Regions from separate parts of the Paenibacillus pedocola genome, predicted to be linked through region 3. Evidence: riboswitches for the same ligand, from Rfam matches in the RefSeq annotation. Region 3 holds a riboswitch; each other region holds the start of a gene.

Evidence for each region. A riboswitch is a leader RNA that binds a small molecule or an ion and turns the genes downstream of it on or off. The one in region 3 is predicted to bind thiamine pyrophosphate.
Region 1: it holds a riboswitch for thiamine pyrophosphate, as region 3 does, so the genes downstream of both, QU597_RS02015 (ABC transporter substrate-binding protein) here and thiC (phosphomethylpyrimidine synthase ThiC) in region 3, are expected to answer to the same signal.
Region 2: it holds a riboswitch for thiamine pyrophosphate, as region 3 does, so the genes downstream of both, QU597_RS09825 (thiamine phosphate synthase) here and thiC (phosphomethylpyrimidine synthase ThiC) in region 3, are expected to answer to the same signal.

What each region holds. Positions count from the first base shown of each region.
Region 1 is NZ_CP134223.1:455,658-463,493, forward strand. Features, by position in the region: gene QU597_RS02005 (ABC transporter permease) at 69-830, opposite strand; gene QU597_RS02010 (thiamine-binding protein) at 827-1,117, opposite strand; gene QU597_RS02015 (ABC transporter substrate-binding protein) at 1,153-2,211, opposite strand; TPP riboswitch at 2,348-2,458, opposite strand; gene QU597_RS02020 (hypothetical protein) at 2,530-3,990, opposite strand; gene QU597_RS02025 (MFS transporter) at 4,032-5,213, opposite strand; gene QU597_RS02030 (pyridoxamine 5'-phosphate oxidase family protein) at 5,387-5,824, shown strand; gene QU597_RS02035 (EAL domain-containing protein) at 5,995-7,032, shown strand; gene QU597_RS02040 (response regulator transcription factor) at 7,181-7,836, shown strand, end outside.
Region 2 is NZ_CP134223.1:2,310,547-2,318,382, reverse strand. Features, by position in the region: gene QU597_RS09845 (SDR family NAD(P)-dependent oxidoreductase) at 1-743, shown strand, start outside; gene thiH (2-iminoacetate synthase ThiH) at 825-1,940, opposite strand; gene QU597_RS09835 (thiazole synthase) at 1,970-2,734, opposite strand; gene thiS (sulfur carrier protein ThiS) at 2,836-3,039, opposite strand; gene QU597_RS09825 (thiamine phosphate synthase) at 3,036-3,647, opposite strand; TPP riboswitch at 3,784-3,885, opposite strand; gene QU597_RS09820 (SDR family oxidoreductase) at 3,947-4,816, opposite strand; gene QU597_RS09815 (NUDIX hydrolase) at 5,050-5,475, shown strand; gene QU597_RS09810 (hypothetical protein) at 5,543-5,968, opposite strand; gene mdh (malate dehydrogenase) at 6,090-7,031, opposite strand; gene icd (NADP-dependent isocitrate dehydrogenase) at 7,135-7,836, opposite strand, start outside.
Region 3 is NZ_CP134223.1:160,296-168,131, forward strand. Features, by position in the region: gene QU597_RS00810 (ribose-phosphate diphosphokinase) at 1-800, shown strand, start outside; gene QU597_RS00815 (tetratricopeptide repeat protein) at 1,048-2,796, shown strand; gene trxB (thioredoxin-disulfide reductase) at 2,964-3,917, shown strand; TPP riboswitch at 3,993-4,099, shown strand; gene thiC (phosphomethylpyrimidine synthase ThiC) at 4,221-5,906, shown strand; gene QU597_RS00830 (DUF1858 domain-containing protein) at 6,093-6,320, shown strand; gene QU597_RS00835 (DUF438 domain-containing protein) at 6,354-7,613, shown strand.

The sequences.
Region 1 (7,836 bases), 300 kb from region 3:
ATTCCGGATAATTGGAAGCTAGTGGTAAGTCCCAAGCTGGCGGTGTGCTGAATGAGCGATCCCTTTATTCAGGGGGTCTTACGCGGCTTCCAGCGCACGAGCCATTTCTCCAGCAGGGCGATGATAGCGAACAATACAAGACTTAACAGTACAATAATAGCAATAGCAACAAACACATTGTCCGTATGATAGGCTGACTTCTGGAGCAGCATGTAGTAACCAAGTCCCTTGTCCGCGCCGATCCACTCGGCGACGACTGCGCCCATTACGGCGTAGGTGGCGGAGATTTTGACGCCTGAAAACAAGGCAGGCAGGGAGCCGGGCAGCTCCAGCTTGGTGAAGATCTGCCACTTACTTGCCCCGGCCATCTTCATATAGTTCATCATTGTCCGGTCGCTCTGCGCCAGGCCGCCCATAGCGGCGACTGCAACCGGGAAGAAGCAGACGAGTGTGATTAACACAATCTTCGGCAGCAGTCCGAAGCCGAACCAGATTACCAGCAGCGGTGCCAGGGCAATCGAAGGCACATTCTGGCTGAGGATCAGCAGCGGATAGAGGGCACGCTTCAGCCAAGGCAGAAGATGCAGCAGCAAGGCTACGATCAGGCCGACGCCAGTACCGATCGGGAAGCCGATCAGGGTAAGCCGCAGGGTTGCTGCGGTGTGCGACCAGATGCTGGCAGCATTATCCGCGGAAGCGCGGAATATCGCGTCCGGGCCCGGCAGGAAATAGGCTTCGACCTGAAATATAGATACGGCCATCTGCCAGATCCCCAAAAACAAGACGACCGCCACTAAGGGCGGCCAAATCTGTCTGAAGTACGATCTCACCGGTATTTCTCCGTCAGCTTATCCATGCTGATGCCATTCGGGTTATGGGCGATTTTGATCTGTGAAATGATGCTGGGGCTTCCGGCTTCAACAAGCGCTTCATGCATTTGGCGGACAACTTCCAGGAGCTCAGTGATCTCGCCTTCCATCGTAGTATCCAGCGCGTTCACCTGATGCTTCACGCCGGACTTTTGAATAACTTCGATCGCTCTGTCCACGTAAGGAATGGAATCCTCGCCATTTGGCGTTTTTGGAATAACCTGAATGCTAAGCAGTGTGTTTGCCACAATAATCAACCCTCTCAGTGTATTGGAATATCCAATTAATTCTCCGGCAAAAATTCATTGGTAAACGTGCTGTCTACATCCAGCTGCTGATCCAGCAGCTTCAGGCCGTACATCCAGTCGGCATAGTTCTGCCAGACCTCGGCCTTCTGCTCACCCCAGCGGGCAGCGTCATCCTTATATTTCGGGCTGAGCCATTTCTGGCTGGCCAGGACAAGCTTCGGATCCAGATCCGGTACAGCTTTGGTCAGGATGGCTGCCGCTTCTTCCGGCTTATCGATGGCGTATTGGTAACCTTTCGACGTCGCCTTGAGGAAAGCCTTCACCAGTTCAGGCTGCTCGGCGATTTCCTTCTCACTTGTGGTCAGCACCGGCGTGTAGTAATCAAGCTGAGGCGCATAATCCTTGAGGTACAGCATATCCAGCGGCTCTCCGCGCAGCTCGGCTTCAATACCGGTCCAGGCATAGAAGATCCAGGCGAAATCAATATCGCGTTTCACGGCGGTGAAATAATCGGCTTCCCCGATATTCACCAGCTTGACCTTCTTTACATCGCCGCCTTCGGGATCCATGATCGCCTTCATCGCAGCTTCTTCAGCAGGTGAACCCCAGCCTCCGTAGGTTTTCCCTTCGAAATCCTTCGGCGAAGTAATCTTACGGTCCTTCGGTGCTGCGAAACCTGATGTATTATGCTGAATGATTGCGGCAATAGATACGATCGGAACATTCTGCAGACGGGCCAGTGTCAGGGCTTCCTGGGCGCTGATGCCAAAAGCGGCTTCACCCGAGGTCACCATGGTATCGGCACCGGCTGCGCCGGGCTGCACGATCTCCACATCGAGCCCCTCTTCCTCATAATAGCCCAGCTCCTTGGCCGCATACAGGCCGGTGTGGTTCGTGTTCGGCGTCCAGTCGAGGGCGACCTTGATTTTGGTCAGCTCCTTCGGTGCATCGGTTGCCGCCCCCGCAGTTGCTTCAGGCGATGCCGCAGTACTTGCAGCGTTCCCCCCATTGTTACCATTGTTGCTGCCGCATCCGGCAATGGACAGACTCAGGATGCAGGTAAGGCAGAGCATTAAGCTTTTTTTGACTCCCATTGTTCTTCTCGACTCCTTCCAGCAATCCCTAGTCTTCCAGTTTCTGAAAAAATCCATTCTGATATGCCAAAAAAAGCGCCCCGAAGATCGGGACGCCAGGTATTTGCGCAAGGTTGCAGGCTCCGGCCGCAGGGGACCGGGAAGCATTTAAGATTCCTACGCTGGCATTATCCAGATCAGGTGTAAGGGTCAGTATCTTGCGGGATACAATCTCAGCCGGCCAATTCCAGCACCCCTGATTCTATGAAGTTTGCGGGTATTGCTTGTTCTACGCTGTATTATAGCGGCCTGCCCCGGGGTTGTCCAGTAGCGTTCCCTTCAATCCTTGGAAAAGAACCGCTTCCTGCGGCGGCTGCGGAACCCGTTCCACAGCTCTCTAAGGGTCAGGAAGATGCTGACGGCAATCCCTGTAAAAGTGACGAACAGCGCCAAATATTCAAAGGGGGAGTAACCCAGCATTTTGCCCCAGTCGATCCGGCCCTTTAAATCCTCGATCACCTGATTCATCCCGTAGATGCCGCTTACGACCGTGAATACAGTAAGGATCATCAGCAGCGTATCCCGGCGTTTGGCCTGGAATTTATCCTGGTATTGGAACAGATCATTTAAGGTCATCTTCACTTCCTCGAACAATGCGTCATTGCCGTAGACCTTGCGCAGCTGGAAGAAAATCTCCCGGCCCTGCGACTGCGAAATCAGCTCCAGGAAATAGAATTTGGCCGAAAATTTGTTGATCAGAAAGATCAGATTCTCAATTTCATCATAATCGTGGTTGATACGCAGACGGGAGTGCAGGTTAGCCAGCTTGAGCAGAACGATTTTATGAAAAATGCTCAGCAACAGCCCGTAATAATATTGGCCGTACATCTGGTTGATGAGCTGGGTAGCAATCTCAGGCTCCGCCCTGCTTAGGCAGCAGAAGGTCTGTTCATTGGTCATGTAGTAGGTGTCCGGGCCCCAGCGGTTATACGAATGTTCCCGGACATAGTTCTCGATATACTCCGGATCGCTGGCGCTAATGTAAGGATTGCCGCTCAGATCCAGCCCGTCCAGCTGGGATGCACGGTAGCGTATCTCCACACTGAGCTCATCCTGGCTGTCCTGGCGGCTGAAGCCGTAAAAGGCTTGAACCAGCATCCGCTCATCGACAAAAAAAGGCAAGGTTTCGAAATAAGCGCCATCGATTTCCGTTTGATCCAGAAACGGCTCCAGTCCGGGCGTCAGATTCTTGAACACAAAATCCTCTACCTGCTCGAAGGATCTGCTTTCACAGTGAATATAAGTTTGTTTGTCCTGAAAGGAGGAATCCTCCAGTGTGCGGAACCGGTCGGCGAATTCCAGCGCCGTGCTGAACGGCAGCGTCTCTTCTTCAATGCGGACCCGCACGGTTAAGAATCCAAGCTGGAACGGGCAGATGAATACATCCGTCGACAGCACCCGGAAATGGACGGATTGCTGGGGCATTTCCAGCCGGCAGGGCAGGTCATTGACCTTCGAGAACCGGCGGAAGGAATCCTCATCCTTCTCGCGCGGGAACAGTACGTGGGCTGCGAACGGCAGGTAGCTGCGCTCCATTTTTTCATGGGAAACGCAGTAGCCTTCTCCGTAATAAGCATCCTCGAGATCTTTGTTATCCAGAAAAAATCGTGTAAAGCCATCCTGCAGAAGCTGCCCGGCCAGCGAGCTATCCTCCCCGTCCTTAATGGAGAAGGGAAAGATAAACTGCAGCAGTGCGGTATGTAATGCCGGTTCGGCAGACACGGTCAAAAGCTTAGTCATGAAGGTTCCACCTTGTACACAGGATATCGGTATGTTCTATATTACCCTAATTTCCAAGCAGCCAAGCTTAGCACAAACAGTACTCCCGCAAAAACAGCTAAGAGGCTGGAGGTCTGCGCGACCTGCAGATGATCCATTGACCATCCTGTCAGAAGCGGGAGCACCGCGCCCCCGACGCCGCCGGAGGCAATCATGATGCTCGGCGTCGCTTCCTCTGCGCCAGGCAGCAGCTTGCTGGAGAAGACGAGCGAGATCGAGAAAATGCCGGACATGAACAGTCCGATCAGAATCAGCACGGCGAAAGCAGCTGCCGGGTGTGCAGTAAACGGAAATATGAGCAGCAGCAGCATGGCCGAGAAGCAGCTGATCAGCACATAGATGCGGTAAGAGATCTTCTCGGCAATGACACCCGCATACAGCCTGCCTGCAGCCATAGCCAGCCAGAAGAAGGTTACGGTCAATGCCGCCGATGCTTCACTCATGCCCAGCTTGGCGATGAAGATCGCCGGCATGAAATTGACCAGGCTCATCTCTGTACCCACGTAGAGGAAGAAGAACAAGATGAACAGGGCCAGCAGCACCCATTGTCTGCCTTTATACGGCAGGCGTTCTTTCCAGGGACGTGCAGTGTGCTCTGCACCTGGAGTACGGCGCGGGGCGCGCTCATCCAGCATACTCTGCAGCGGGCCGAAATGTCCCCTGCCCCAGAAGAGCAGGGAGATTAGGGTGAAGGCAGCGACAATCAGAAACGCAAGCCGCCAGTAGCCTGCAGCTATAAGCGGGCTTGCGGCCAGCGGCATAAGCAGTGCACCGACACCGAACAGCACCTCCAGCCGGCTCATGGCGATGGCGGTTCCTTCCGTGATAGCCGCGATGATAATGGTGCCGATGACCGCTTCAATCATTCCGAAGCCGAAGCCGGCAACCACGGCGATCACATACATCCAGCCCCAGGGCGGGAGAAAAGCATAGGCCACTTCAGCACAGAACAGCAGGCTGGTGGCAATCAGAATGCCGCCGCGTTTGCCGAAGCGGCGGTTCAGCAGCGGTGAGACGAGCACGCCAGCCAGGAATCCGGCGAATTGGCTGAAGATCAGCTCGCCGCCGGCACTGTAATTGCGGTCATAATGCTGGAGCAGAACGGGCAGAATAGAGCCCAGCACCACATGTGCGAGCCCAATGACAAAGTAAGAAAGACAGCCGATCCAGATTAGTTTTTTCACGTAGGTGTAACTCCTTCTGAGAGTGAGTTGATGAATTTGCCCGGATTCAATACGAATGGAGCGGGTACACTATAGTAAGCACAAGTAAGCACAATTTTTATCATAAATCCAAACTGCGGATGTGGATATATAAACTTATATCTGCATGATTTTTGAAAGGAGCTGTTTCGTCAATGGATAACAAAGAGCTGGAGCAGACAATCATCAAGGTGCTGGATGACAATAGGTTCGGTTCCTTCGGTACGATCGAAGCCGGCAACAAGCCTAAAGTACGTTATATGGCGGTATTTCATGACGGATTAAATATTTATCTGGCTACTAACCGCAAAACGCATAAAGTAGAGGAGCTGAAGGATAATCCAAATGCTTTTCTGCTGCTTGGTTATGAAAAGGGCGGCGGCAAGGATGTGCTGGAGATTGAGGCAAGAGTTGCTGTCACGAAGGACGACAGTCTGCGCTCGAAGGTCTGGAATAAATCACTGGAAGAATGGTTTAAGGGACCGGATGATCCGGACTATGTCGTTCTTGAGCTTGAGCCTACACGGATCGAGTATATGAGCAAGAATAAGGAGCATGGTGTTTGGCAGGCTGGCACCCCGGTAGGCAAGTAACAGAACAGCAGCTTTTTATATAAAAAAGGTAACAGCCACCGGCGAACTCTGATTCGTTGGTGGTTTTTTGTATAACCTTGTCATCCTGTGCCTGCACGTGGTTGAAAATTGGCAAATCATGATATAATGACTTGACCTCAGTTTGTCATTTGATGCGAAGGAGGATGTCTATGAACTGTAAGGACTGCTCTGCAATTGAGCCGGTGGAGGATGAAGGAGAAATCCGGTTTCGGCCGTTTACCTTTGTGCTTGCCTCCGCTTTACGGGCTGCAAGAGTAGAGTTTGCAGGCACGAAGAATACGGGGAAGATTACGTATACATCCCGGGAGGCGCTTTTTGAACTGCTGAAGCTGCTGAATTTACTCCAGAAACAACTGGATACCTCGCTGGAGTTATGTATTAACAGCAAGACGGGCAAAGGATCGGCAGAACGTTGGGTTTCCTTGGATCAATTAGAGATAAGGTTCGCCAATGACAATCTGATTTCCATCATTTCCAACCATGATTTTACCAGTCATATGCAGCCTATTGTGAATTTTAATGAAGAGATTATAGGTTTTGAGCTTTTGCTGCGGCCGCTGCCGCAAGGAAGTGTATTTCAGCCGTATGAGCTGTTCGAACTTGCCCGCCAAACCGGCTTTCACTCCTTTTTGGACCGGGCTGCGCGGATCTCGGCGATTGAGACCAGTGCAAGACTGCTGCCCAAAGGCATCAAGCGGTTTATTAATTTTCTGCCTTCTTCTATTTATAATCCCAGTTTTTGTCTTACGCATACCTTTGAAGCTATTGAGAGACTGAACCAGGACCCGGAGGATTTCGTATTTGAAGTTGTCGAGACGGAGCGTATCCATGACATGGGTCATCTGCAGGCGATTTTTACCGAATACCGCAAACAAGGCATGCGGGTTGCTCTGGATGATGTCGGTGCCGGCTATTCTACGGTAGAGGTGATGTCCAGTCTCCAGCCGGATTATGTTAAGATCGACCGGGCTCTAATTAGCTATTGTGATCAAGATGCAGTGAAACAGAAGGCCATCAACGATATCCTAAGCCGGGCTTCAGCTTTCGGAGCCGAAATACTCGCCGAAGGTATTGAGCGGCGGGAAGAATTCCTGTATTGCCGGGATATCGGCATTCAGCTGGGCCAGGGGTATCTCTTCGGTAAACCGGAGGACAAGCCTCCGGCGAATTTCGGATTTATTGCATAAGGTCATCATTTACATACTCCCCGTGGCGCTGACGGTTTATTGCCCGCCCCGGGGGCTATTTGCTGAAGAAACGGATACCATCCTTAGGGGAAGGGAACTCCGTTTCTTCTTGTTTGGGCATTTTCTTAAAGAAAGGAACTGAAGCTGTATGAGCGTTACACTGCTGTATGTGGAGGATGACCGGGAGATTGGCAGTGCAGTCTCTGCGGATCTGCGGGAACGGGAATATGCTGTCCGCTGGCTGGAGAGCGGCGAGGGTGCAGTGGAGGCAGCTGCCGGCTGCCAGCTGGCGGTTCTTGATGTGATGCTTCCCGGACTCGACGGGTTCACTGTGGGACAGCGGCTGAAACGGGCGTACCCCGGCTTGCCGATCCTGATGTTATCGGCACGTGCTTCGATTGACGACAAGCTGCAGGGACTGGAATTCGCTGACGATTATCTGACTAAGCCGTTTCATCCCGATGAATTGGCCGCACGGATAGAGGTTCTGCTGAGACGGACCGGGGCTGCAGAGCCTTCGCCGCTGGTACTTAAGCATCTTATTGTTTATGAAGGAAATAATGTCATTCAGGAGGCTGCAACCGGCCGGGAGATTCTGCTGACCGGCAAGCAGTTCCAGATATTCACCTATCTGCTGCGTCATCTCGGCCAGATTCTGACCAAGGAACAGATTTATGAAGCGGTCTGGGGCGAAGCCTATATGGAGGGTGACAAAACGCTGATGGTTCATATCCGTTATTTGCGTGAGAAGCTGGAGCTCGATCCGGCAGCCCCGGAGATTATTGAGACTGTACGGGGCATCGG
Region 2 (7,836 bases), 2.2 Mb from region 3:
TAGTTACAGGAGCAAGCAGCGGAATCGGAAAAGAAATAGCCAGAGAGCTTGCCAAAAGGGGACATCACTTGGTATTAACTGCACGAAGTGAAGAAAAGCTGCAGGAGCTGGCTGCGGAGTGGAACACTTTATATAAGATTCATGTGCATATTGTATCTTTGGATTTAACGGAAAAGAATGCTGCTGAATCCATTTACATGTGGTGTAAACAACGCAATATAACAATTGATGCGATTATAAATAACGCTGGGGCAGGCTTATTCGGGGAGTTCCATACCTTAAACCTGGATGATCAACTAAATATAATAGCACTCAACATCAACAGTTTAGTGGGTATAACGCATTATTTTATTCCTGACCTTGAGCAGCTGGAGAAGGGTTATATCTTAAATGTTGCCAGCATAGCAGCTCTTTACCCGTTGCCCTACTACAGTGTCTATGGTGCAACCAAAGCTTTTGTTTTGTCTTTTTCAGAAGCCTTAAGGCATGAGTTAAGACATTCAAACATAACAGTAAGCTGCCTGTGTCCAGGAGATACCAATACGGATTTTTTTAGAAACGCCAGAAATACTAATATCAAAAAGTCATTAATGCCGCCTGAACAAGTTGCTAAAGCTGCAGTTGATGCCTTATATAGGAATACACCTGTCGTTTTTCCGGGGAATATGAAACTGATATCAATGATCCCGAGATTGCTGCTTAAAAAAATAATTTCAAGAAGAGTGTCAAAATATAATCTGTGACATTCCTTAGCTGCTTCACAGAATCTTTGAGACAGAAACAAGCCCTTAATCCGATTATGGACAAGGGCTTATAGTTTCGCTCTATGCCGGATCTCCTGTAAGGATATCCCAGTCTTTAAATACCGGCTGCAGGCTGTTTGCTGTAAGCATATCTGTGATCTCCTGTACATTCCGGCTGTCGGAGATTTCAAACTGCGGCGTGCCCCCCGTCTGGGTATGTCCCCCAACCTCGGTAGACACTCCTGCGGACATCTTGGTTATCCCCAGATGGACCAGATGATCCCTTAGAGAAGCAGGCTCACGCGTGGATAAGGTAATCCCGGCGCGGGGCAGGAACAGGCGATATGCCAGAATGATCTGCACCAGCGCACGGTCGGTTACCTCGCTATCCGGGTTAAACTCACCCAGATAGGGGCGAAACCGCGGGGCGGACAGCCCGATCTCACATTCGGGGTACTTATCCTGCAGATAGCGTGCATGCATCGCGGTGAAAAAAGCTTCCTGACGCCAGTCATACATCCCGAGCAGTGCTCCGATATTGACGGACCGGAATCCTGCCTGACAGCCGCGTTCAGGGGCATCAAGGCGGTTCCGGTAGACTCTTTTAGGTCCCTTGATATGCAGCTTGCGGTACGTCTCCTGTTGGTATACCTCCTGATACAGGGTTAGTCCGTCCACTCCGGCCTCCATAAGGTCTCTGTATTCCTCTATGGACAGCGGATTCACTTCGATGCTGACGGAAGAGAAATATTCCCGGAGAATCTTCACACAGTCCTTCACATAAGCAGTCGGGCTCTCTTTGCGCGACTCTCCGGTAAGTACCAGAAGGTGGCGGAAGCCGGAAGCTGCTATCACACTCGCCTCCTGCCTGAGCTCCTCAGGGCCCAGCTTTTTTCTCGGAAAATCATAAATAGAGCTGAAGCTGCAGTACGTGCAGTGATTGACGCAAAAATCAGCGAGGTACATCGGTGTGAACAGCTGCATGACATGCCCGAAATGCGAACGGGTCAGCTGCTGTGCACGCTGTGCCATCTCCTCCAGGCAGGACGCTGCAGCAGGTGACAGAAGGGCTTGCAAATCGTGTTCATCCAGGCGTTCCTTACGAAGCGCCCGCTTCACATCCTCCGCTGCGTACTGCTTCCATAAGGTTTCGTAAGGAAGCTGTTCCAGCCGAAGCACCGTTTCATAAAAGCTCATATTCCTCCCCCATTCCACTTAGGTAACTATCAGTTCAAAAATCCCGTCAGCGGTGATGAATGGACTGCGGCCTCCTCCACCGGACCGAGTCCCGCCAGGTAAGCCTTCCGGCCGGACGATACGGCCTCACGGAAGGCCTCGGCCATCAGCAGCGGATCGCGGGCGGTGGCAATCGCTGTATTCAGCAGCACTGCGGAAGCGCCCATTTCCATCGCTTCTGCCGCTTCTGAGGGTCTGCCGATTCCGGCATCTACAATAATGGGAAGATCCACCTCAGAAATCAGGATACGCAGCAGTTCTTTGGTCTTCAAGCCGCGGTTCGAACCGATGGGAGCCCCCAGCGGCATAATGGCTGCGGCGCCGGCTGCCTTCATCCGCAGTGCAGCGGACAGATCCGGACTCATATAAGGAAGCACCACGAAGCCCTCGGCGGCGAGTATTTCTGTAGCGCGGATGGTTTCGCTATTATCAGGCAGCAGATACTTCTGGTCGCTGATCACTTCAATTTTCACCCAGTTGCCAAGGCCGCCTGCTCTAGCCAGTCTGGCAATGCGGACGGCCTCTTCTGCTGTGCGTGCGCCGGAGGTATTGGGAAGCAGCGTCATCTGGGAAGGAATATAATTCATAATATTCTCTTGGCTCTGCGGATCAACCCGGCGCAGGGCCACTGTAATTACCTCTGAGCCTGACGATGCTACAACCTCGGGGATCAGAGTATTACGGCTGTATTTACCGGTTCCTATAAACAAGCGGCTGGTTAATGAAATGCCGCCGAGTACAAAAGGATCTGACATGGGATTCGCCTCCTGGTTTGAAAAATATCAAATAAAAACAACTTGCTGAATGAAGGACCGAATACCGGACAATTGCTGCCGGAAGAAATGAGAATATGTCCTCAGCCCCCGCCGACGAAATGTACCAGCTCAATCCGGTCGCCTTCCCCAAGCGCAGTATTTATGTAATTGTCTTTGCCAACAATGTCACCGTTCAGCTCTACAATGACCAGCCGTTTGTTCCATTGCGGCAGGCTCAGCAGATCAGCCACAGTCCGGCAGTCGTCCGCAAATTCTCCGGGTTTGCCGTTAATAATCAGCTTCATGCCCCCTCACCTCCTTTACCTTCAGCCTGTATAACAGCTGTCCTGTAGGCATGTGCGGCAGCCAGCGGGTCTTTCGCACTGCAAATGCCGGACATTACTGCAATGCCAGCCGCCCCCTGCCGGATGACTAGTCCGGTATTGGCCGGTGTAATCCCGCCGATCGCAATCAGCGGAATACTGCACACCCGCGCAGCATCCGCCAGCTGTGCAAGCCCCCGCTCCTGCTGACCCGGCTTGCAGACCGAAGGAAATACATGCCCGAACAGGCAGAAGTCAGCCCCTTGCCTGCCTGCTTCCTCCGCCTCCTGCACCGAATGCACTGACTTTCCCAGCCGCAGTGCGGGAGCAGCGGCGTGTGCGGCAGATAGCGGCAGGCTGTGCCAGGCCAGCTGAACTCCAGCCGCACAGGCCGCCAGCGCAACATCCACCCGGTCATTGATGACCAGCTTGGATGATGGTACCCCCGCCAGTAGGAGCTTTCCGGTCATGTCCAGCAGCTCCCGGGCGGACCGCTGCTTTTCCCGCAGATGAATAAAGTCCAGCAGCGGATGCACAACCGCCGTGATTGCAACAAAGTGAGCCGCCTCCAGCTTCCCGTCCGAAATCAAATGAATTTCAGCCAGCTTTATTCACCTTCCTTCGCCCTTAATAACACCAAACGCAAAAAACTGCCCCCCGCAATAGGAGGCAGTCATAAATGTATACAGAAATACGGGCTGGGCTTCTAGACCCGCTGCGCTGCAGTCAATTCATTCTCCACTTTCCTACGCTGGTATAAACCAGATCAGGTTCAAAGGGTCCGAACCGTAAGTTCGTCTCAGCCTCGCGGCACCCCTAGTGACAATTTCATATGCTGTTTGCTAACGTGGTCTATATTAACATAATATTCCTACAAAAAGCTAGCCTGTCAGCCGTTAATAATCTCGCCGCCGTTCACATGAATAACCTGGCCGCTTACATAGGAAGAATCACTGGAAGCCAGATATACATAGGCTGGTGCCAGCTCCTCCGGCTGTCCCGGACGCTTCATCGGCTGTGTGCCGCCGAACTCACTGACCTTCTTCGCGTCAAAGGTGGATGGAATCAGCGGTGTCCAGATCGGGCCCGGAGCCACAGCATTGACTCTGATGCCTTTATCCGCCAGATTCATTGACAGTGAGCGGGTGAAGCTGAGAATAGCTCCCTTGGTGGATGAATAATCCAGCAGCTGCGGGTTGCCCCTGTACGCCGTAATTGATGTCGTGTTAATGATCGTGGACCCTTTTTTAAGATGCGGCATAGCCGCTTTGGTCAGATAGAACATCGAGAATATATTCGTGCGGAAGGTCCGCTCCAGCTGTTCAGCAGTGATGTCCTCTATTTTCTCCTGAGGGTGCTGCTCGGCGGCATTGTTGATCAGGATATCCAGCTTGCCGAGACCTTCCACTGTCTTGTTGATCAGATCCTGGCAGAAGGCTTCTACGCCGATATCGCCGGCAATCAGGATACACTTTCGTCCTTCCTGTTCCACCTGTCTTTTGGTTTCCTCGGCGTCGCTGTGTTCGTTCAGATAGGAAATAACGACATCCGCACCCTCCTTGGCAAAATGCACGGCAACCGCACGTCCGATTCCGCTGTCTCCACCAGTTATAAGTGCAGCTTTGCCCAGCAGCTTGCCTGCTGCTTTATAGGCGGATGTCTCAAATTCAGGCAGCGGGTTCATTTGACTTTCGATTCCCGGCTGTTGGTCCTGCTCCTGTGGAGGCAGGGTTTTTTGTGGCTGTTTGTTATCTGGCATGATCCATTCTCCTTTCGCTTTTACACATGGATGGTAAATTTCATCATCTTAGGATGGCTCAGGATGGGGAGGTTATGCACTGTGCTAGTCTTTAATACAAAATGACTTTACGATATGTTACTTACCACAGTTAAGCGGCGGTCAAACGAAAATACAGTCGTTTTTAACAAGGAAGCTTTATATACTTAAGAATAGACTCAATGAGATCGGTGTTAATAAGGGAGGTACGCTGCATGACTAAAAATAACCGCAATATTATCGTCGCTGTCAAAGGTGTCATCATCAACGAAGGGAAAATCCTGCTGGTCCAGCGTGCGTCTGCGGATGCTGTAGGCGGGGGCACCTGGGAGTGTGCCGGCGGAAAAATAGAGTTCGGAGAAGGCCTGGAGGCCGCTCTGGTAAGAGAAATTAAGGAGGAGACTGGTTTAACGGTCAATGTGGATAATCTGCTGTATGCGGCATCCTTCTTAACTGATCCAGCGAGACAGGTTATAATTATCACCTATTTATGCCGCAGCGCGGAACAGGTAATCCGGCTGTCAGAGGAGCATACCGACTACAGATGGTGTACGAAGGATCTGCTCCACCGCCTGCTGCCGCCGCAGATTTTTGCCGAATTTGTGAAGTATCATGTCCTGGAGCTGGAGGAACTTGAGTAAAATATACCCGACAACACAAATTGCCCCGGCAGCCGCGGCCGCCAGGGCAATTCCTCATTCTCCGGTCTTAAATAATGTGTCTGTACACCATGAAGAAAATCATAAGAATCAATACAACCATAAGCAGCAGGCTCATCGTCCGCAGCTTACCTGTATGGGCAGTTACATCACGGTTCTCACGGATTCCTGCTGCAGCCAGGCGGAGCGGCTTGTTCATGATCCCGCCCAGCGCGAACATGGCCAGGAGCAGCACTACAACTACTGCCATCCATGCCACAGTATAATCCCCTTGTGACATCATATAACCGCCAGTTAACAGCTGAATGACCAGGCCATACTGGGCGAAGCGGTTGAAGCCGCTAACTGCACTGAGCGTGCCCTCTTTAGCCGGAGCGGAAAGCTTCTGTGCACCGCTCAGAATAAAAGGGAGCACCAGATAAAACCCGAGTGCCAGCGTCCCGATCATATGTAGGAAAAATAAAAAACGGTCCATCCTTTACCTCCTCCATTTTTCGCTGTGATTTATGTTACATTCCAATTATACCCGACTGCATCCCACAAGAAAAGAAAACCCCCATTTCTCTTTAAAAAATGGGGGCTGCTATCGTATTTTCCTAGAGTGTAACTGCAGAAGTTACTGCACGTACTGAATCTGCCGACTTATCCAAGGCCGCCTGTTCTTCAGCGGTAAGCTCCAATTCATAGATCTTCTCAATGCCGTCCGCTCCTAGCAGGGTTGGAACACCCATGAACAGCCCGTCATAGCCGTATTCCCCTTCCAGCAGGGCAATGACAGGGATGATCCGTTTCTTATCTTTGAGAATCGCTTCAGTCATCTGCACCAGGGAGGCTGCCGGCGCGTAATACGCGCTGCCGTTGCCCAGCAGGCTGACAATTTCTCCACCGCCAACGCGGGTGCGCTGTACAATCTCTTCAATGCGCTGCGCTGGAATCAGCTTGTCGATCGGAATGCCGCCTACACTCGAGTAGCGTACAAGCGGAACCATATCGTCCCCGTGTCCGCCAAGCACGAAGCCACGCACATCTTCAACCGAAACGTTCAGCTCCTGGGCGATAAACGTGCAGTAACGCGCCGTATCCAGCACACCTGACTGACCGATTACGCGGTTTTTGGGGAACCCCAGCGCATGATAAGCGGCATAAGTCATTGCATCCACCGGGTTGCTCAGGATGATGACGATAGACTCCGGAGCCACACGCTTAATGTTCTCGCAAACGGATTTGACAATACCGGCATTGGTATTCACTAAATCATCGCGGCTCATCCCCGGCTTGCGGGCAATCCCTGCTGTGATAATAACGATATCAGAATCCGCTGCATCCTCATAATCTGAAGTGCCGGTAATCTGGCTGTCGAACTTCTGCACAGGAGCGGCTTCCAGCATGTCGAGCGCCTTCCCCTTGGTCGGATTCTCCAGCTGCGGAATATCAAGCAGTACTACATTTCCCAGTTCCTTTTGTGCAAGCATAAGCGCCGTAGTAGCTCCGGTAAAACCGGCGCCCACGACTGTAATTTTATAACGTTTGATGGCCACAGGTGGACCTCCTAATTTTCATTAAAATTTTATTAATGCTTATCTTCGCACAAAACGGGCCTCCGGAGCATACGCTCCTTCAGCCCGATCCGCTGTGATTACCTTACAGGTGATTGATAATTTCGTCGGCGAATGCCGAGCACTTAAGCTCTGTCGCGCCTTCCATCTGGCGGGCAAAGTCGTAAGTTACGGTCTTGTTGTTGATCGCAGTGCTCATGCCTTTATAGATCAGATCCGCCGCTTCCTGCCAGCCGAGATGCTCAAGCAGCATAACACCGGAAAGAATTACTGAACCAGGATTAACAACATCCTTGTCCGCATATTTAGGGGCCGTTCCGTGAGTAGCTTCGAAGATCGCATGGCCTGTCAAATAGTTAATATTTGCTCCCGGTGCGATGCCGATGCCGCCAATTTGTGCAGCCAGCGCGTCAGACAGGTAGTCCCCGTTAAGGTTCAGCGTAGCGATCACGTCGAAGTCAGTCGGGCGGGTCAGCACCTGCTGCAGCGCAATGTCCGCAATGGCGTCTTTAACAATGATTTTGCCGGCAGCTTCTGCTTCCTTCTGGGCCGCATTTGCAGCTGCTTCTCCGTCACGTTCCTTGATGACATCATATTGATTCCAGGTAAATACTTTATCGCCGAACTCCTGCTCAGCCACTTCATATCCCCAGTTCTTAAATGCACCTTCGGTGAATTTCATGATATTACCCTTATGCACCAGCGTCACGCTCTTGCGGCCATGCTTGATTGCATATTCTACCGCAGCACGGACAAGGCGCTTCGAGCCTTCAGAGGATACCGGCTT
Region 3 (7,836 bases):
GGAACTGCGACGTATTTTTGGTGCAATCCCTCGCTCATCCTATTAATGAGCTGTTCGTAGAGCTGCTCGTTATGATTGATGCGGCCAAACGCGCCTCAGCCAGAACGGTGAATATTATTGTCCCTTATTACGGCTATGCCCGGCAGGAACGCAAATCCGCACCGCGCGAGCCGATCTCGGCCAAAATGGTTGCCGATGTACTGACCACTGCAGGCGCTACCCGTGTTATTACAATCGACCTGCATGCGGCGGCGATCCAGGGCTTCTTCAATATTCCGGTGGATCATCTGACCGCACTCGATCTGATTAGCGGCTATCTGAAGATGAAGGGCATCTCCAATCCTGTGGTCGTATCACCCGACGCGGGACGCGCCTCCATGGCCGAGAAGCTCGCCAGCCGGCTTGATTCGCCCTTTGCCATTATGATCAAGAAGCGTCCGGCGCACAATGAATCGGTGATCACCCATGTGATTGGCGATGTCGAGGGACGAACTCCGGTTATTATCGAGGATCTGATTGACACCGGTACGACGATTGTGAACGTGGTGGAAGGCCTGAAGGAACGTGGAGCCAAGAACAGCATCGTCTGTGCAACACATGGTCTTTTCTCCGGTGATGCACTGGCCCGCATGGACCATGAGAATATCGACGAAGTGGTCGTCACGGATTCGATTGCACTGCCGGACGATCATTCTACCCGGTATAAGGTGCTATCGGTAGCACCGATGCTGGCTGAAGCCACGCGCATTATTATTGAAGGCGGTTCAATCGATAAATTATTCAGAGACGCGGGAATTTAATTTCCCGTGTTTTTTTCTGAAATAATGCATGGAAACCGCACTCCTGACCGCTTCATCTTTTTTCCTGCCGGCCGCCTTCCCTTAGCTTGAGAATCCCCCTGCCACATGTGGTATACTGTGTGAAGGCAGCTACGGCCAGAAATGGAAACGATAGAATGCTTAAGGTGGGAGCTCGGGTGCCGCTTAGGCGCTGCTCTCCTATTTTTGTGAGGATAAGGAAGCTTTATGAGGGAGGTGCCTTGCTTCCATGATTGAGAGAACTTCAGATGACGCGGAGCCCTGCAATGTAATTCCGGTTACTCTGGATGCCAATTTTTTCTTTGAAAGAGCCGTACGGTCGCTGGACCGCTTTCAATATGATAAGGCATTGAAGAATTTTCGCAAAGCCGTTGAATATGAGCCGGACAATCCGGTGAATCACTGTAACATGGCGGGTATATTATCTGAGATGGGCAATTATCAAGCATCCAATGATATTTTGACCCATGTGCTGGAAAAGATTGATCCCGCAATGACGGAATGCCACTTCTATATGGCTAACAATTTTGCCAATATGGAGAGCTTTGAAGAAGCAGAGCGCTCGCTGGTCACGTATCTGCAAGAAGATGCAGCCGGTGAGTATCTGGCAGAGTCTGAGGAATTGATGGAGCTGCTGCAATATGAGCTTGACCGTCCTGCGCCGCTGATCCGCATCCGCAGCCGGGAAGGGGTCGTGGAGCATGACCGTGCCCGGAGCCTGCTTGAGGAAGGAAAGTTTCCGCAGGCAGTCAAGCTGCTGGAAGAGATCGTGAAGAACACGCCGGATTTTCTTGCAGCACACAACAACCTGGCGTTGGCCTATTTCTATATGGGCCGTTTCGTCAAAGCCAAGGAGTGTCTGGGCGAGGTGCTGGAACAGGACCCGGGCAACCTGCACGCCCTTTGCAATATGGCGATTTTCCTGCAGTATGCCGGTGATCAGGACCAGCTTGCCGCTCTGCTTAGAATGCTGGAAGCGACCGTGCCTTTTCATCAGGAGCATGTCTTCAAAATGGCTACAACGATGGGCATCCTGGGCAGACACAAAACGGCCTACGGCCATTTCCGCCGTCTGCTGAAGGATGAAGAGGTGGGCGGAGATGCCAGCCTCTATCATTACTGTGCCGCCGCCGCAAGCAACAGCGGCCTCTACGGTGAGGCGCTTCGCTGCTGGAGACAGGCTGCGAAGCTGGATCCGGAATCAGCGGTGCCGGGCTTCTTCCTGTCACAGCTGCAGCAGGCACTGGCCGAAGACCGGGCGATGTCGCCGGTCAGCTATAACTACCAGCTGCCTTTTCAGGAGCAGCTTAAGCAATGGAAAGACAATACCAGCAGCTTCACAGCAGAAGTCCGGAGCAATCCGCTGCTGCGCGCGTCGTTCTTCTGGGCGCTGCGCTACGGTGATTCCGGTACCAAGCTGCAGGTCACAGAGGCGCTCCGCTGGATTGAGGATGAGGAGATGTCCGAAGTGCTGCGGGAACTGCTGGAGCAGGAGCCGCTTCAGGAGGATAAGCTGCAGGAGGCAGCGCTGCTTAGCCTTCAGCGGCTAATCGGCAGCGCTCCGGAGGAGAACGTGGCTCTTAAGGAAGACCGGGAGGCCGCACCGACTCAGTCTCATAAGGGTCTGCCGGAGTGGAAAGAAGACTGGCAGCGGATTGTTGATCATACGCTGGCCGTGATGGACCGGAGATACGATGCCCTTCAGAAGAAGGATGCGGAGAATCTCTGGAAGCAGTTCATCGGCAGCCTGTATCCCGATGTGCCACGCTTTAGTCACACAGAAGGCTGGTGTGCCGCCTTGGAATACTTAACAGCCAAGCTGCACAGCCGTCCGGTGACTTACCGTGAGGTGGCCCAGCGTTATGATGTCTCTGCCTCGATGGTCAGCCGGTATGCACGGCGGATCGACAGCGCGTGCGGCACCTTGAAGCTGATCGCGGAGCCGGGAGACTTGTCCCCTTCCACAGAGAAGATATAAGGGCATGAACCGCCGCCCTCAAGTAATATAAGCAACCAGGTATAAATGATGCCCGATTCTGCATCCTTATATTGTTCACCGGAAACGCGGATCAGGCTGCTTCCTAGAAGCCCCCACAGCCGTTTCTTCGAAGTAAATAATCACCCACTTGTAAGGAGGCCAATGTGATGTACAAAACAATTGTAATCGGAACAGGCCCGGCAGGGCTGACTGCCGCAATTTATTTGGCACGTGCCAACCTTAGCCCGCTTGTAATTGAAGGCTTGCAGCCGGGAGGACAACTGACAACGACGACAGAAGTGGAGAACTTTCCGGGCTTCCCTGAAGGCATTCTTGGACCCGATCTGATGGACAACATGCGCAAGCAGGCTGAACGTTTCGGGGCAGAGTTCAAGAACGGCTGGGTGGATTCCGTCGATTTCTCGCAGCGGCCCTTCAAAGTAACCGTGGATGGGCTTGGTGTACTGGAAGCGGAGTCGGTCATTATTTCGACCGGTGCTTCCGCCAGATATCTGGGCATCCCCGGCGAGCAGGAGAATGTGGGGCGCGGGGTCAGCACATGCGCTACCTGTGACGGCTTCTTTTTCCGCGGCAAGAAGATTATTGTTGTTGGCGGCGGGGACTCCGCAATGGAGGAAGCCAGCTTCCTGACCCGCTTTGCCTCCAGTGTAACCCTGGTGCACCGCCGCGAGGAGCTGCGCGCATCGAAGATTATGCAGGACCGTGCGCGTGAGAACAGCAAGGTGGCCTGGGCGCTTAACCGTACACCGCTGGAAGTGACCGTTAGCGATACGGGAGTCAAAGGGCTGACTGTGCGCAACAATGAGACAGGTCTGGAAGAACTGCTGGAAGCGGACGGTGTCTTCGTTGCCATCGGGCACACACCGAACACGGCCTTCCTGGGCGGACAGATTACGACCGATGCTAACGGGTACATTGTGGTGAACCCGGGCACGACCGAAACGAACATTCCCGGCGTCTTTGCTTGCGGAGACGTGCAGGATACCCGGTACCGTCAGGCCATCTCGGCAGCCGGAACCGGGTGCATGGCGGCCATGGATGCCGAGAAGTTCCTGGAAGGCACCATGGTGCATGACTGGAGCGAAACGCTGGATAAATGAGGATGAAGGTTCGCCTTTATATCCGGCCGTTGACAGAGCATATCCCGGTAGAGTAGATTTAATGTAATTTAATAAGATGCCCACTAGGGGAGCCTGAATTGGCTGAGACGGAAAAAGTGAATTTCCGGACCCTTGAACCTGATCTGGATCATACCAGCGTAGGAAAGTGGAGCCGGACTTTTATTTCGTATAGCCTTCTTTGGCTGTTCCCAGATAAAGCCGCTCCAGGTGGAGCGGCTTTTTTGCTGCATATTCTTATTCAAAGACCATGTTGTTCACCCAACAATCTGAGGAGGAGAAAAAATGCCAGGAACAGTGAAGCAGGAAAACGTAAATCTCTCGGGATTTCCGGGAAGCCGTAAAATCTATGTAGAGGGTTCACGCCCGGACATCCAAGTCCCGATGCGTGAGATTAGTCTTACCCCTACCAGGGGAAGCGCAGGCGAAGAAATCAATGCGCCGGTGCGTGTATACGACACGAGCGGGTTATATACCGATAAAGTTGAACAAACGGATATACGAAAAGGGCTGCCGCCTCACCGTTTATCCTGGATTGCAGAACGAGGGGATTCGGAGGAGTACGAGGGAGCAGCCCCGCAGGAGGAGGAAAACGGGAAAACAGCCGCCTGCGTGACAGAGAGCTTTCCGGGATTACAGCGGCGGCCTTTAAGAGCGCGTCCAGGTACCAATGTGACCCAGCTGCATTATGCGCGGAAGGGAATCATTACCCCGGAGATGGAATATATTGCGATCCGCGAGAACATGAATCCTGAATTTGTGAGGGATGAGGTAGCTTCCGGACGTGCAATCATACCTGCTAATCTCAACCACCCGGAAAGTGAGCCCATGATAATCGGCCGTAATTTCCTGGTGAAGATTAACGCCAATATCGGTAATTCCGCAGTTTCCTCCTCCATCGAAGAGGAAGTGGAGAAAATGAGATGGGCCACCCGCTGGGGGGCAGACACCATAATGGATCTCTCCACCGGTAAAAAAATTCATGCCACCCGCGAATGGATTATCCGCAATTCTCCGGTACCGATCGGCACCGTTCCGATTTACCAGGCACTTGAAAAGGTAAACGGCAAAGCTGAGAGCTTGACCTGGGAGATTTACCGTGACACTCTCATTGAACAAGCGGAGCAAGGTGTGGACTACTTTACCATTCATGCGGGTGTTCTGCTGCGCTATATTCCGCTTACGGCCGGACGAATGACCGGTATTGTCTCCCGGGGCGGCTCCATTATGGCTGCATGGTGCCTTGCCCATCATCAGGAGAGCTTCTTATATACGCATTTTGAGGACATTTGCGAAATTATGAAGACCTACGACATAGCCATTTCCCTGGGCGACGGACTGCGGCCGGGCTCCATTGCCGATGCCAATGACGAAGCCCAGTTCGCTGAGCTGGAAACACTGGGAGAGCTTACGGAAATCGCCTGGAAGCATGATGTTCAGGTTATGGTAGAGGGTCCCGGTCATGTGCCGATGCATAAAATCAAGGAGAACATGGATAAACAGCTGGACATCTGCCGGGAAGCCCCTTTTTATACACTGGGCCCGTTAACCACGGATATTGCTCCTGGTTATGACCATATCACCTCAGCAATTGGTGCAGCAATGATCGGCTGGTTCGGAACGGCGATGCTCTGTTATGTGACTCCCAAAGAGCATCTGGGGCTCCCAGATAAAAATGATGTGCGCGAAGGCGTGATTACCTACAAAATCGCTGCCCATGCTGCCGATCTGGCCAAAGGTCATCCGGGTGCCCAGGACCGTGACAATGCGCTGTCCAAAGCACGGTTTGAATTCCGCTGGCGCGACCAGTTCCATCTGGCGCTGGATCCGGAGCGGGCGCTGGAGTATCACGATGCGACCCTTCCGGCAGAAGGAGCCAAGACGGCGCATTTCTGTTCGATGTGCGGTCCGAACTTCTGCAGCATGCGGATTTCCCACGGCATTCAAGAATCAATGAACCAGCTCACCTAACAGGTGAAATACTAGGCTGTCTCCCGGGCTGTAAAGGCTGTGGGAGACGGCTTTTTTTATCTGGTCATCGGGTCCGGAGGCGTAGCCGCTTCTTTTTAAAACTTAGTGATTGCAATCACTATTCGTTCTAAGGGCCTATGCTAAGCTGTTGTTGAGAAGGATTCTCATTAAAAAGGAATGGTGCACATGAACAAAGTGCTGAGAATGGATGAATCCATATTCGAGCTGGTAAGCCGACACCCTGAGGTTACCGGCATTATGGTGGAGCTGGGGTTTCAGGATATTGCGAAGCCGGGGATGCTGCAGACAGCAGGCCGGTTCATGACCCTGTCGAAGGGAATTAAGCTTCGGAAAATGGACCCGGATACCGTGCGGCAGACGTTTAAACGCCATGGTTTTGAGGTTCTTGAATAGAGCAATTAATACGGATAATAAGGAGCGATACCAATGAGTGAATTGATCAATAACCGTGAAGTGGACGTACCGGAACAGACCCGCCGCCAGGCGATGCTCAAGGAGATCATTAAAGAGCTGCATGCCGGTAAAAGTGTAGAGGAAGTCAAAGCGCGTTTTGCAGAAGCAGTGGGCGATGTGACGGTGGCGGAGATTTCCGCAATGGAGCACTCGCTGATGACAGAGGAGGGCATTCCGGTAGCAGAGGTGCAGCGGCTGTGTTCGGTGCATACGGCCATCTTCAAGGGCTCGATCGAACAGATCCACCGTTCCTCGAAGCCGGAGGAGCAGCCGGGCCATCCGGTGCATACCTTCAAGCTGGAGAACCGCGAAATTGAGCGGCTGGTGAATTTCCGTCTGGAGCTGCATGCCGGCAAGTTTCTGAAGAATGACAGCGAAGAGATCATCTTTAAGCTGCTGGAGGATCTCAGCCTGCTGCTGGATCTCGACAAGCATTACAGCCGCAAGGAGAATCTGCTGTTCCCTTATCTGGAGAAGTATGGGATTTACGGTCCGACCAAGGTGATGTGGGGAGTCGATGACGGCATCCGGGCCATGATCAAAGCAGCCAAAGCGGCGCTTAGCCAATACAGCGGGAATAAGGAAGAGATCGGTGCCCAGTTAGCTGAAATCATCAAGGAAGTAAACGAGATGATCTTTAAGGAAGAGAATATTCTGCTGCCCATGGCGCTCGATAAGTTGACCGAAGACGAATGGGTCAAAATCGCCCGGGAAAGCGACGAGATCGGCTTCTGCCTGACCTCACCGGAGCAGGAGTGGATCCCCGAGCGTGCTGCTGAACCGGAAGGAGCCGCTGTGCAGGAAGAATCCGCAGGCGAAAGCCCGCAGGGCTTTATCCGCTTTGAAACAGGACTGCTGTCGCTCCATCAGCTGGAGACTGTGCTTAACCATCTGCCGGTGGATTTAACCTTCATTGACGAAAATGACGTTGTCCGCTATTTCTCGCATGGTAAAGAACGGATCTTCGCCCGGACCAAGGCCGTTATCGGCCGTACGGTTCAGAACTGTCATCCGCCGCAAAGCGTACATGTGGTGGAGAAGCTGCTGGAGGACTTCAAGGCGGGACGCAAGGATGCAGAGGATTTCTGGATTGCTATAAAGGATAAGTTTATTTATATCCGTTATTTCGCTGTCCGCGATGAAGCGGGCCGCTACATGGGCACACTGGAGTTTACCCAGAATATCGCCCCGATCCGCGCGCTGGAAGGCCAGAAACGGATATTGTCGGAATAAGGCCACAACTTTACAGAAGTGCAATAGGTGCGATGCAAGACAGATCGCGCCTTTTTGTGCGCTTTCTAACCGGAGGAGTTCATTCGGGTTTAAGAGCGTGCCGGGACGATCAAGTCATAGATTTTGGTGGTAACGCATACAACGTTAATATGACTGGGGAGGGCGCTGCAAGTGTTCTTTGAAGCCTGTCCGGATTTGTTTATTCTGTGCTTAGGAAAAATGA